Regions from separate parts of the Psychrosphaera aestuarii genome, predicted to be linked through region 3. Evidence: predicted binding sites of a transcription regulator. Region 3 holds the regulator's gene; each other region holds the start of a gene.
The links. The regulator FliA, encoded in region 3, starts transcription of late flagellar genes. The targets are predictions, from matches to a motif close to CTAAAGNTNNNNNNNNNNNNGCCGATA.

Region 1: J9318_RS00650 (DUF5610 domain-containing protein) is a predicted target of FliA. The motif match lies at 1,874-1,900, and genes of this name have one in related genera.
Region 2: J9318_RS05275 (DUF3530 family protein) is a predicted target of FliA. The motif match lies at 2,286-2,312, and genes of this name have one in related genera.

The regions. Positions count from the first base shown of each region.
Region 1 is NZ_CP072844.1:127,710-131,982, forward strand. It holds gene rluF (23S rRNA pseudouridine(2604) synthase RluF) at 1-411, shown strand, start outside; gene J9318_RS00650 (DUF5610 domain-containing protein) at 524-1,843, opposite strand; gene J9318_RS00655 (glutathione S-transferase family protein) at 2,048-3,028, shown strand; gene ctlX (citrulline utilization hydrolase CtlX) at 3,126-4,046, shown strand; gene J9318_RS00665 (hydrolase) at 4,132-4,273, shown strand, end outside.
Region 2 is NZ_CP072844.1:1,164,131-1,168,403, reverse strand. It holds gene J9318_RS05285 (Na+/H+ antiporter NhaC family protein) at 1-1,036, opposite strand, end outside; gene hemH (ferrochelatase) at 1,121-2,200, opposite strand; gene J9318_RS05275 (DUF3530 family protein) at 2,406-3,308, shown strand; gene djlA (co-chaperone DjlA) at 3,314-4,159, opposite strand.
Region 3 is NZ_CP072844.1:1,294,197-1,298,469, forward strand. It holds gene flhF (flagellar biosynthesis GTPase FlhF) at 1-847, shown strand, start outside; gene J9318_RS05830 (MinD/ParA family ATP-binding protein) at 840-1,694, shown strand; gene J9318_RS05835 (RNA polymerase sigma factor FliA) at 1,705-2,430, shown strand; gene cheY (chemotaxis response regulator CheY) at 2,500-2,883, shown strand; gene J9318_RS05845 (protein phosphatase CheZ) at 2,901-3,644, shown strand; gene J9318_RS05850 (chemotaxis protein CheA) at 3,662-4,273, shown strand, end outside.

The DNA of each region.
Region 1 (4,273 bases), 1.2 Mb from region 3:
CCATCAGATGGTTTGATCTTTTTGACCAGTGACGGTGATATTGTGAATAAAATATTACGAGCGGAGAACGCTCACGAAAAAGAATACGTTGTTGTTGTTGATAAGCCGTTAAACGAGCGTTTTAAAAGTCGTATGGAAAAAGGTATTCCAATACTTGGTACAGTGACAAAACCATGCAGAGTGAAATTACTTGGGCCTAAGAAATTCTCTATCATTCTTACCCAAGGTTTAAATCGTCAAATTCGTCGCATGTGTGAATATTTAGGATTTGAAGTTACTAAGCTACAACGCACTCGCATTATGAACGTCGACTTAAAAGGCCTAAAGCCTGGACAGTGGCGTGAGCTTACTAATCAAGAAATGAATCAAATCAATAAAGCGGTTGCAGGTTCTAAAAAAACAGCCGAATAATTAGCCATATAATCAGACCTCTGTAGTAAAGCCAATAATCGCATCAAAACGATGAAAAAGCCTTAACTACAAAGGTCAGTTAAGCTAATATTTTTTATTGTTTAACGTCGGCTCACTCTTCACTACTAGGTGCTCGAAGCAACTCAAGACGACTTGACCACTGCTCCACAATGGACGAGGAAAAAGAAGCAAAGTCTATTGTGTAGTCTTGCTCTTCAGGCTTATTCATTAAGTCCATTTTTTGGAACAAGTCCGATAGCAGATCTCTTGGGTGAGAAAACAAATCTTCCGTCTTAGCAAATTCACCTTTCAGGTCAGCAGCAAAATTCCCTAATGGTTCTACCTGTCTTAATGCAGCAGCACCGGGACGCAAAGAAGCTTGCTCTGACTGATAAGCCTCAACCGCTCTAACGCTTGTACTTTGACTTAAATCCAGTGCAAAAGCGCTAATCTCTGATGAGTCGTATTCCAACTCCAACGCCTTGTTAATAGCCTCTTGCATGTCACCGTCATAAAAATCTGCCGATAAACTATTAATTTTTTCTAATAAGGCATTTATAGCCTCTAGTTCGTCTTCGTCTAAATCACCATCAATACTTAATGAGAACTGCTGCTGATTGACGACTTCACTATAAGAATACGCATAACTACCACTATATGAATTGCCACCGCCTTGGCCCTGACTAGAAAAACGACCATTACCAGACTCAACCGACGCACCTAAAAACGCACTGGCATTAATTTTTATTGTATCGCCATCTCGTGTTTCAAGTTCAAATTCAAACGAGCGAGACTCTTTTGATTGCAAAGACTGGAATAAAGCTTCGCCGATACGCGCTGGCGGAACTGACTCTTCTGCTGAGTCATCCGGTTGATTTAAACTAACTGGCTTTTCGATGACACTCTGATTTTCACCTAAGTATTCATTCGCTAACTCAAACAAGCCTTCTTTTACTTTTTGTGCTGTTAAAGAAATGTCACTTTCAACATCACCTTCTAACAGGCCCATGTCTGACAAAATACCACTGGCTTCTTCATAACCCTGTTCAAAACCTTTTAAGCCTGCTTCGATTCGACTTTGTAGTTGTTCTGATGTAGCGCCATCGGCTTTGTCCATTTTTAAGCGATTAGTGATAAACCCAAGTATTGCGCTAGATGATGCCTCGGCACGTTTGTATCTTTGTTCAATGGCAGCCTGCTCTAACTTATTAGGTTTGAGGTCTTGCGGAACTGAAATTGATTGCTGCACACGTTTTTGTACCGTTTGATGAAAATACGAAAAGCTCGTGCTTGAAGTTGCGCCGGACAGGGTTACGAATGACGCTGGCGGTGATTTTTTTATTTGCTGTTGGCCATTTTGAGAATTTAGTTCGCCCTTACTGCTGGGTTTGCTCAGCCAATTTTGAAATTGATTGGGGTCGAATTTAATCATTGTTTTATACCTTTGTTTGCCTATTCCCGTTATCGGCAAAAGGTCACAATTATTGAACAATATTCATTCAAATATAGCGCTTATATTGCAACTTGTTGATCAATAATTGCATTTATTCGAAAGGAATTTGCCAATTTTACTAATTATTGAACCTCACTCCCTTTGCTACACTATTTACACTAACTAAAAAGAATAGAGGGCATCATGGGATTACTTGTTGACGGCAACTGGAAAGACAAATGGTATGACACCGATAGCAGTGATGGTAAGTTTGTGCGAGAAGACGCTCAACTACGAAACTGGATCACGCAAGATGGCTCTGCAGGACCTAACGGACAAGCTGGATTTAACGCCGAAAAAGATCGCTACCACCTGTACGTTTCTTTAGCCTGCCCTTGGGCTCATCGAACCTTGATCGTTAGAAAATTAAAATCGTTAGAAGACTATATAGATGTGTCAATTGTAAGCCCAGACATGTTAAAGAACGGTTGGGAGTTCGATAAACAAAATCACAGTACAGGCGATGCCTTGTTTGATTCGAACTTTATGCATCAAATTTATACTCGCAATAAAGCCGACTATTCAGGGCGAGTCACTGTGCCGGTACTTTGGGATAAAAAGCAAAACCAAATAGTCAGCAATGAATCGTCTGAAATTATCAGGATGTTTAATTCTGCATTTAATCATTTGACTAACAATTCACTAGATTTATATCCACCTTCGCTTCAAGCGGAAATTGATGAAGTGAACGACTATGTTTACCATAATATTAATAATGGGGTTTATAAATGTGGGTTTGCAACTCAACAAGAGGCATATGAAAACGAATACAACAAACTCTTTGACGCGATCGATCATATCGAACATCGATTAAGTACAAATCGTTACTTAGTCGGCAACTCGCCAACGGAAGCAGATTGGCGGTTATTCACAACACTCATTCGTTTTGATGCGGTTTATGTGGGCCATTTTAAATGTAACAAACGAACAATAGAGAGTTATCCACATTTATCGGCTTATGTTCGTGAATTGTACCAATGGCCTGGTATTGCTGAGACCGTCGATTTTTACCACATAAAACGACATTATTACTTTAGTCATACTATGATAAACCCGACCCAAGTAGTTCCGGCCGGACCTGCAATCGATTACACCCGACCTCATAATCGAAATGAAATCGGTTAACGGTTACAAACGACAATATTTGTATAATGATTAATTATGGCCTTACAATAAGGCCTTAATTTTATGACGTTGTGTCTTTTATAAAATAGGTAATATCATGAGCCAAGCGCCAAGTTCAGTGGTTATGATCAGGCCACATCATTTCCAACCAAATCCACAAACTGCGGCTGATAATAGTTTTCAAAGTGAAGCAAATACAGACGTTTCGCTAAAAACGCTAGCCTATCAGCAAGTGACTGACATGGTAGCGAAGCTAGAAGCACATGGAATAGACGTTAACTTATTTGACGACACAGGGAGCTCTACCCCTGATTCTGTATTTCCCAATAATTGGTTCTCTACTCACGCTGACGGAAAGATTGCTATATATGCCATGTTCCCAGAAAACCGACGCTTAGAAAGGCGCCCGGATATTATCCAGCACCTCATCAATAAATACAAAGTAAGCCAGGTTATAGATTACTCGCCAAATGAGCATCAAGCACGATTTTTGGAAGGTACTGGTGCAATGGTATTAGATCACTCGGCCCGCATTGCCTTCGCCGTTCGTTCTAACCGTTGCTCTGATCAGCTATTTTATGAGTTTTGCCAACAATTTTCATATCGTCCAGTGCTCTTTGATGCAACAAATAAAGATGGTACACCTGTGTATCACACCAATGTAATTATGACGATAGGAAGCGATTACGTATTGTTAGCAACCGACATGATCAAAGACCCAGAACAGCGCTCTATTGTTCTTGAGGCAATTGAATCTGCAGATAAAATGGTTATTCATCTTAGCGAGCAACAAATTGAACAATACTGTGGCAATGCGTTAGAGCTATCTAACGGCAAAAAGAAATACTTAGCCCTTTCGAGTACAGCGTTTGACGCATTAACCAATGACCAAAAACAAACGCTTTCGAGTCGAGTTAACCTCTTACCATTTGATGTAAACGCAATTGAATATGCGGGTGGTTCTGTACGCTGTATGTTAGCAGGCATTCACTTACCAAAAAGAACCGACCATAAATAACTAAACCGGTTTTTAACTTGAACTGTATAGGTACAATACAATAGAATTGTTCGCCCTCATGGTGAGGCTGTAAAATGAGGATTGCATGATAATCAAATCGACATTTAAACCTGCTTGGTGGCTTAATAATCGCCATTTACAAACAATTGTGCCTAGGTTTTATTCTGTCCCAAATACTTTCAAACCTTTTGAGCAAGAGTTTGCTTTATCAGATGGTGACTTCGTAG
Region 2 (4,273 bases), 130 kb from region 3:
ACGCGATTGCCAACTGATTTTTGAAATATAATGCCGAGTTTGAGACTTTAGATAATGACTTGCTAATTGCCGCCACCAAAAATCTTAATCCACCTTGATGTTTCATCAATTCACTTAAACCGCCAATAAGTAAACTCAGTAAAAATATTTCCTGCATGTTAGAAAAACCAGCATAAATATCTTGGCCTAACGATCCAAATGCATACTCTCCTACCAAGACTCCTGATAACGCCGATAACAGAATACCTAACAACAATACGACAAAAACATTAAGTCCCATCACCGCAAGTATTATTATAAAGAAGTAAGGAAGTGCTAAAAGAGGACTGTATTCTGCAGTGCTATCTAAACTCTGCGTTGGCTCCCCGCCGAGTATTAGGTAAACCACAAGAACAATTAATGCCGCAGGTAAAGCAAATATTAAGTTTTCCTTAAACTTGTCTTTTAACTCCGCGCCTTGAGTTTTGGTAGAGGCAATCGTAGTATCCGAAATAAAACTCAAATTATCTCCAAACATTGCACCACCAACAATAGCACCTGCCATTATTGCCGCATCAATTTGGGTTGCCTCGATAACACCAAATGCAATTGGCGCTACCGCTCCTATTGTCCCCATTGAAGTTCCCATTGCTGTTGCCACTATCGCTGAAATAACAAACAAACCAGCAATTAGGTAAGCACTAGGGATAACACTTAGCCCTAAATTTACCACAGCCGTGACTCCACCAGTTTCTTTTGCAACTGATGCAAACGCGCCGGCCAATAAGTAAATCAAACACATAGTTATAACATTGTTGTTACCCATTCCTTTAATTAGAACGGCAATGCCATCGTCTAACGTATTTTTTTCTGTTGTTAATAATTTATTAAAGTAAAGCGCTAGTAGTAGAGCAGGTATAATAGCGACGGGGGCTGGTAGCTGATAAAAGGCGTATTCAACGCCAATAGATTGTAAATAAATTCCTGTTCCTAAAAATAACAGGATAAAGAGTCCGAGGGGCAGTAATGCCCACCCAGATTTTTGCGTTTCGTTCATACTTATCCTCGGCGTATTTGCACGTATTAATTCAATAGCGCGAATGTAGCACATGGATAGCCAAACGTATAGACGTCTATATGTTTAACTTTTTTGTTGTTGCCTCAGTGACTCAGCTCGTTGTTGTCGTGGCTCTACATTCTGCTCGACGTCCCAGCCCAGTAGTTGTTGCTTTATAATTTCAGCAATGGCTTCTACATGCTCTGGCTCATCATTTAAACAACTAATATAGGTGAACTTTTCTCCGCCCGCTTCCAAAAAGTAGTCTCTATTTTCTTCGCCTATCTCTTCAATTGTTTCTAAGCAGTCTGCAGAAAAGCCTGGACACACTACTTGTACTGATTTTACTCCCTGCTCCGGCAAGCCTTTTAAAGTGTGGTCTAAATAAGGTTTTACCCACTCTTCTTTTCCAAATCTAGATTGAAAACACGTCATAAACTCGTCGTTTTTCAATCCCAATTCTTCCGCTAACAAACGAGAGGTTTTATGGCATTGACAGGCATAAGGGTCACCGTTGTGCCAATACCTATTTGGAATACCATGGTATGAAAAAATTAATTTGTCAGCTCGCCCTTCTACTTCCCACGTTTTTTTAATTTTATTAGCGATAGCTGTAATTAACTTCTTGGAATCGGTGTAGTGATTTACAAATCGTAATTCTGGAATAAAACGAGTTTTACGAAACACGTCTGCAACCGCATCAAAAGTTGAAGCCGTGGTCGTCGCTGAATATTGAGGATAAAGAGGCAATACAATGACTTTACGGGCGCCTTGATTGAGCAATCCTTGTAACTTACTCTCTATCGATGGATTGCCATATCTCATAGCAAAATCGATGATCAGATTATTGTTTTCGGAAAGGTGTTCAGCAACTTTATTGCTTAAGTTTTTTGTGTTAACTAGTAGCGGAGAGCCCTGCTCAGTCCAAACTCCTTCATAGGCTTTAGCTGAGCGACGTGAACGAAGTGGCAATATGACCCCGTTTAAAATACACCACCAAATTACTCTCGGGATCTCAACAACTCTAGGGTCTGACAAAAATTCCTTTAAATAGGGCTTTAAGGCTCCTTTAGTTGGTGCATCTGGCGTTCCAAGATTGGTTAGCAAAATACCGATTTTATCGGCCTGTCCATGACTAAAGTTTGGTGTATTTTGGTACTTCATTTATTTCTCTTTACTAAAAATATGACTGAGACCACTACGTATCAAATTGATTTTTCGTTTACTTTTCATAATATCCGGAAAAGGGTTTCAGATTCCTGGACATATGCCGATATGAGTAATTAGTAGCGGCTCCATTGAGATTTATATGTATTCTAGCGTGTTAAAACTAGTTTTGTTGATAACTTTTATGCTTAACAGCTATTTAGTGTCTGCCACGACGGGTTCTGACACAACAAAATCTACGTTATCAGAACAACTCGATATTGGCTCGCTATTGTTTCAAGATTTAAAACGCTATATTCCAGATCAAAATATAAAAGTACTCGAAACAGTATCGAATAATCAATTTATCGCACTCCATAAAGAGCAAACCACTGGGATCCCCAAAGGTATCGCTTTTATTTTACCCGATATAAATCAGACTATTTTTAGGCAAGCCACCACAAGCGCGTTGTACCAAGACTTGGACAATTATGGATGGACAAGTATTTCATTAACTATGCCATACGTTGCGGAAATTAGAACTAAACTTACTGCGGAACAAAATCAAAGCAATACTCAACCAGACCCGGAAGCGCCGAATACCAACGCAAACGATACTACTGAAGTAGAGAACACAGACACACCAAATAATTACGCCGAATACCAAGATGTACCGACAACATTTGACGATGCACTCAATGAGCAACTCGAACTAGAAATTGGCGAAAGACTCGACTCAGCGTTTAATTTTGCTCGTTCTTTTCCCGGCTTTTATCTAATGATATGTGAAGGAAAGTCTTGTTTTTGGCTAACCAACCTAATAGAAAAAAATATTGTGCCACAACCTGATGCACTAATAATGATAGGTGCACATATGCCTCAAAAAGAACTTAATTTGAAATTTGCTGAACAAGTTGCTAAAGCCGAGTACCCGGTTTTAGATATCATTTTTGAGCGAAGTAACCACTGGGCTATCGCAGTTAAAGAATGGCGACAAAAAATGGCGCGCAAAAACTTTAAAACGAATTATAGGCAACGTGAACTGACGTACTTTTTTGACTATAAAGATCAGCAACGTCGTGTAATAAAAGAAATCTATGGTTTCACAGTGGCCGTGGGTATGTAGCGCGTTTAGAAGTCACGCGCTTTTTTGATTATTTCATAGGCTGACTGAATGTCTTGAGTTTTTTGTTTGGCGACTTCCATCATTTCCGGTGGTAAACCTTTCGCGACTAATTTATCCGGATGATTCTGCGACATAAGCCTTTTGTATGCGCGTTTTATATCTCTAACGGAATCTCTATCACTAACCCCGATAACAGCATAGGCATCAAGCAAACTTGGCGCTTTCGCTTGAGAAGCTGAATTATCTTTACGATCGTATTGTTTATATTTTTCTTGTTGTTGCTGCTTGTAGTTTTGAAAGCGCATTTCCGCTTCCCACATAGCAATAAGTTGAGTCAAATGCCGTTTATTAAAACCTAACTGCTTGGCAATATCTTCAAGTAAATTATATTCAGCCGGTTCTAATATCGAATCTGAATAGGCAGTCTGAATTTGAATTTCTAGAAAAAACTGACATAAATCACGTCTATTGCCAAAGTGCTCTTTAAACTGCTTAATTTTCTTTTTTAGTGGAAACCCAAGAAGCTTACCTTCGCGAAATGCGTCTCTTGCCTCTGCAACTTGCTGCTCAGACAATCGCATTTGAGCCATAAAATCGTTAGCAGTTTTAATATGTTCCGGCGTAACACGGCCACTTGATTTGGCCATCTGCCCCATTACTGAAAATGTTGTATAAAAGAAGATCGATTGTTTTGCATCATTACTGATTAACCATTCTTCAACATTGCCTTTGTCATTCATTCGCTGCATTGCTTTATCGAATAAATGCCCAATCCACAGTCCAACTAGCGCACCTACAAAGTGTCTAATTAACAAGAATCCAAATACTGTACCTGCAATTTTTCCTATCACTACAATTCACTTCCAACTAATAAAACGTTTAAACCGGATTATTTATACTCAAATTCCGTTCGTTGCGTAGTATACAGTAAAAAAATCATATAGAATTCATCGGCTATTAAAATT
Region 3 (4,273 bases):
CGCAGATCGTAAAACACCGGTAAAATCTATGTTAATTAAAAAATTAAATAATATGGGTTTATCTTCAAAAGTAGCAGAACATCTATCTCACTTTATTAGTGATGACTTAGAAGCTCAGCAAGCTTGGCCGAAAATGCTTGAATTACTAACCGAGCAGCTAAACACAACAGATAATGAAATCATTAAACGCGGTGGTGTTTATTCTCTTGTTGGTCCTACCGGCGTTGGCAAAACAACGACGATTGCTAAATTAGCCGCGCGATTTGCACAAATTCATGGTGCTGACAAAGTTGGTCTTATAACGACCGACACATTCAGAATTGGAGCGCTTGAGCAACTTGGTACGTATGCAAAAATTTTGGGTTGCCCTCTAAAGCAAGCAAAAAATACTGAAGAACTTTCAGAAGCTATCTACCAATTACGAGATAAAAAGCTATTGTTAATAGATACAGCCGGCATGAGTCAAAGAGATATTAAATTGACGGAACGTTTGAATCATTTATTAACAAAATCAAGAGTTAATATTAAGAATTATTTAGTACTTTCTGCAACGTCTCAAGTGAGTGTTTTGCATGAAAGTGTGCAACATTTTAAAACAATTCCACTGTCTGGCTGTATCTTTACTAAAATAGATGAGTCTTTAAGCTTAGGTGAGTTAATTAGTGTTGCAATCCATAATCGTTTGCCAATTGGTTATTTAACCAACGGTCAACGGGTCCCTGAGGACATAAGGGTTGCAAATGCACAGAAAATTGTGCAAAAAGCTAATCAGCTATTTGAACTTAAAGAAAAAGTTTCTCATAAAAATAATAAGGTAGTGCCAAAAGCAGTGGGCATGTATGATTAAAAATATTACTTCCGATCAAGCTAGTGGTTTACGAAATATGTCGATGGCCAAAAAAACAAAAGTTATTGCGGTGACAGGTGGAAAGGGCGGAGTGGGTAAAACCAGCGTATCGCTAAATACAGCAATTGCTTTGGCGCAAACAGGTCTAAACGTACTTGTACTTGATGCTGACTTAGGTTTAGCAAATTGTGATGTTATGTTGGGCTTACGTGTTCACAAAAACCTCTCACATGTGTTGTCAGGTGAAGCCGAGCTAGATGATATTCTGGTAGAAGGTCCAAGTGGAATAAAAATAGTGCCAGCAACATCAGGTTCTATTGATATGGTTGAATTATCCCCAGCTCAACATGCTGGTCTCATTAGAGCGTTTAGCGAAATGAGAACGCCTGTAGATGTCTTTATTGTCGATACAGCTGCTGGCATATCAGACATGGTTTTATCTTTCTCTAGAGCTTCTCATGAAGTTCTCTGCGTTGTATGTGACGAACCTACATCAATTACTGATGCTTACGCTTTAATTAAAATTTTGAATCGAGATCATGGTGTGAGCCGCTTTAAAGTTGTTGCCAATATGGTAAGGACGATTAAAGAAGGGCAGGACTTATTCAAAAAATTGACTATGGTTACAGATAGGTTTTTAGATGTAACTTTGGAATTAACAGCTATTATTCCATTTGACGATAATTTAAGAAAAGCAGTGCGACGTCAAAAAGCGATCGTAGATGCATTTCCTCGTTCTCCTTCAGCAGTGGCGTTTAAAACGTTGGCTGCTAAAATCAATAAGTGGCCCACGCCATCTCACGCGTCGGGTAATTTGGAATTTTTTTTAGAGCAACTGGTCAACTAAGAGGTCTCTGTTGAACAATAAAGTAGCAACTGCCTACGAAGCTCAACAAACACTATCGAATGTAGTGGAAAAACATTCTGTATTGGTAAAAAGGATTGCTCACCATTTAGCAGCTCGACTGCCTGATAGTGTTTTGGTTGATGATTTGATTCAGGCTGGCATGATAGGTCTAATCGAAGCTTCGAAAAACTTTGATCATAGCAAAGGCGCTAGTTTTGAAACCTATGCGGGTATTAGAATTAGAGGCTCTATGCTGGATGAAATGCGAAGAGGCGATTGGACACCACGATCGGTCCATAGAAATTCTAGAATGGTTGCTGAAAGAATATCTCAATTAGAGTCTGCACTTGGCCGTGATGTGAAAGACATTGAGGTGGCCGAGTCTCTTGGTGTTTCGATTGATCAGTACCATCAAATGTTAAAAGAAGCGACTAACGGTAAAATCTTAGGAATGGAAGATCTTGGCGTTAGTGATGATATTATTGCCCCAGCAAGTGAAATTGGTCGTGATTTAACGTATGGTGGCATTGAAAAAAGTGCGTTTAATGCGAGTCTAGCTAACACAATTAAAACCTTGCCAGAACGAGAAGCAATGATTTTGTCACTTTATTACGATGATGAACTAAATTTAAGAGAAATCGGTGAAATTCTTAACATAAGTGAGTCCAGAGTGAGTCAAATTCATAGCCAAGCACTTGTTCGTTTAAAGTCAAGATTAAAAGATTGGTTGATTTAACTTGTATAATGACGATTTTTATCAATAATAATTACTGTAAATTAATAATTTACCTCACTGGAGGATGCTTTGAATAAGAATATGAAAATTCTGGTTGTTGATGACTTTTCAACAATGAGAAGAATCATCAAAAACCTTCTTCGTGACTTAGGCTTTACTAATGTCTCAGAAGCAGATGATGGCAGCACAGCGTTGCCAATGTTACAAAACGGTGACTTCGACTTTGTTGTTACTGACTGGAATATGCCAGGCATGCAAGGCATTGACTTGCTACGTGAAATTCGTAAAGACGACAAACTAAAGCATATGCCGGTGATGATGGTAACAGCAGAAGCTAAGAAAGAGCAGATTGTTGCTGCAGCGCAAGCAGGTGTAAACGGCTATATTGTGAAACCATTCACGGCTGCTACGCTGAAAGGCAAGCTTGATAAAATCTTCGAACGTTTAGAATAATCTGATAAGGGGTCATTATGTCTGAAGAGACTAACCCGCAGATTTCGTTGGAAGACGCAAAAGCGCTAGTTGAAGCGCTTGAGGCTGGAGACAATACTTCTGCTAACAAAATATTACGTGAAGTTACAAGCAAAGAGCATAGTGAGCTGTTTGGTGAGGTTGGCAAGTTAACAAGACAACTTCACGACTCGTTAAGTAATTTTCAGTTAGACCCTAAGATTGCTAACTTAGCGACAGACGATATCCCTGATGCGAAAGAGCGTCTAAACTATGTTATGAAAGTAACAGAAGACGCAGCGAATAAAACGATGGACGCCATAGATGAAGGCCTCCCTCTAACGGATAAGATTAATAATGACATTGTAAAACTTAAACCAGAGTGGGATAAGTTAATGCAACGTCAAATTGAATTGGGCGAGTTTAAAAGTTTGTGTTATTCCATCAATGAATTTATGGAAGGCGCAGAGGCTGATACCGCTAAGATTCATGCAATCATGACTGAAATTCTGTTGGCTCAAGATTTTCAAGATTTAACTGGTCAGGTAATTAAACGAGTTATAGAACTTGTTAAAGATGTTGAAGAAAGCCTGATTCATTTATTAACTGTATTTGGTGAACCAAATCAAAAATCCGTTAATGAAGTGAAGAAACCAGTCGATAACAATGGGGCTGAAGGACCAATTATTGATGCAGAAACGCGTGAAGACGCAGTTTCTAATCAGGACGAAGTAGACGACCTATTGTCTAGTTTAGGCTTTTAAATTAGGGGAGATGCCGAATGGCATTGGACGTGGATCAAGAAATACTACAAGATTTCTTAATTGAAGCAGCAGAAATATTAGAGTTGCTATCTGAAGAATTAGTTGAACTGGAAAACGATCCGGAGAACGCTGATTTATTAAACTCTATATTTCGAGGTTTTCATACCGTAAAAGGTGGTGCCGGATTTTTAGCATTGACTAATCTTGTCGATGCTTGTCATGGCGCAGAAAACGTGTTTGATATTTTGAGAACCGGTAAAAGAAGCGTAACGCCAGAGTTAATGGACGTTATTTTGCAAGCACTTGATACTGTCAATGAGATGTTTGAACAGGTCAAAGCTGGCGACCAGCCAGAGCCTGCAGCTCCAGAATTGCTTGCCGCACTCCACCACTATTGCTCCCCAGCTGGCGAAGAGCCAGCGGTCGAAGCTGAACCTGTAGCCGCCGATGACGACTTTTTTGATATTGATACGATGGATGAGTCGCCTGCCCAAGATAACTCAGTTGAAGAGTTCACTGAAGATGAATTTGAAGCTCTTTTAGATGAGTTACATGGTAAAGCAGACGAGAAACCTACTGAAAATGCCAAGTCTATGTTCGATAGTGGCGATGACATCAGTGATGATGAA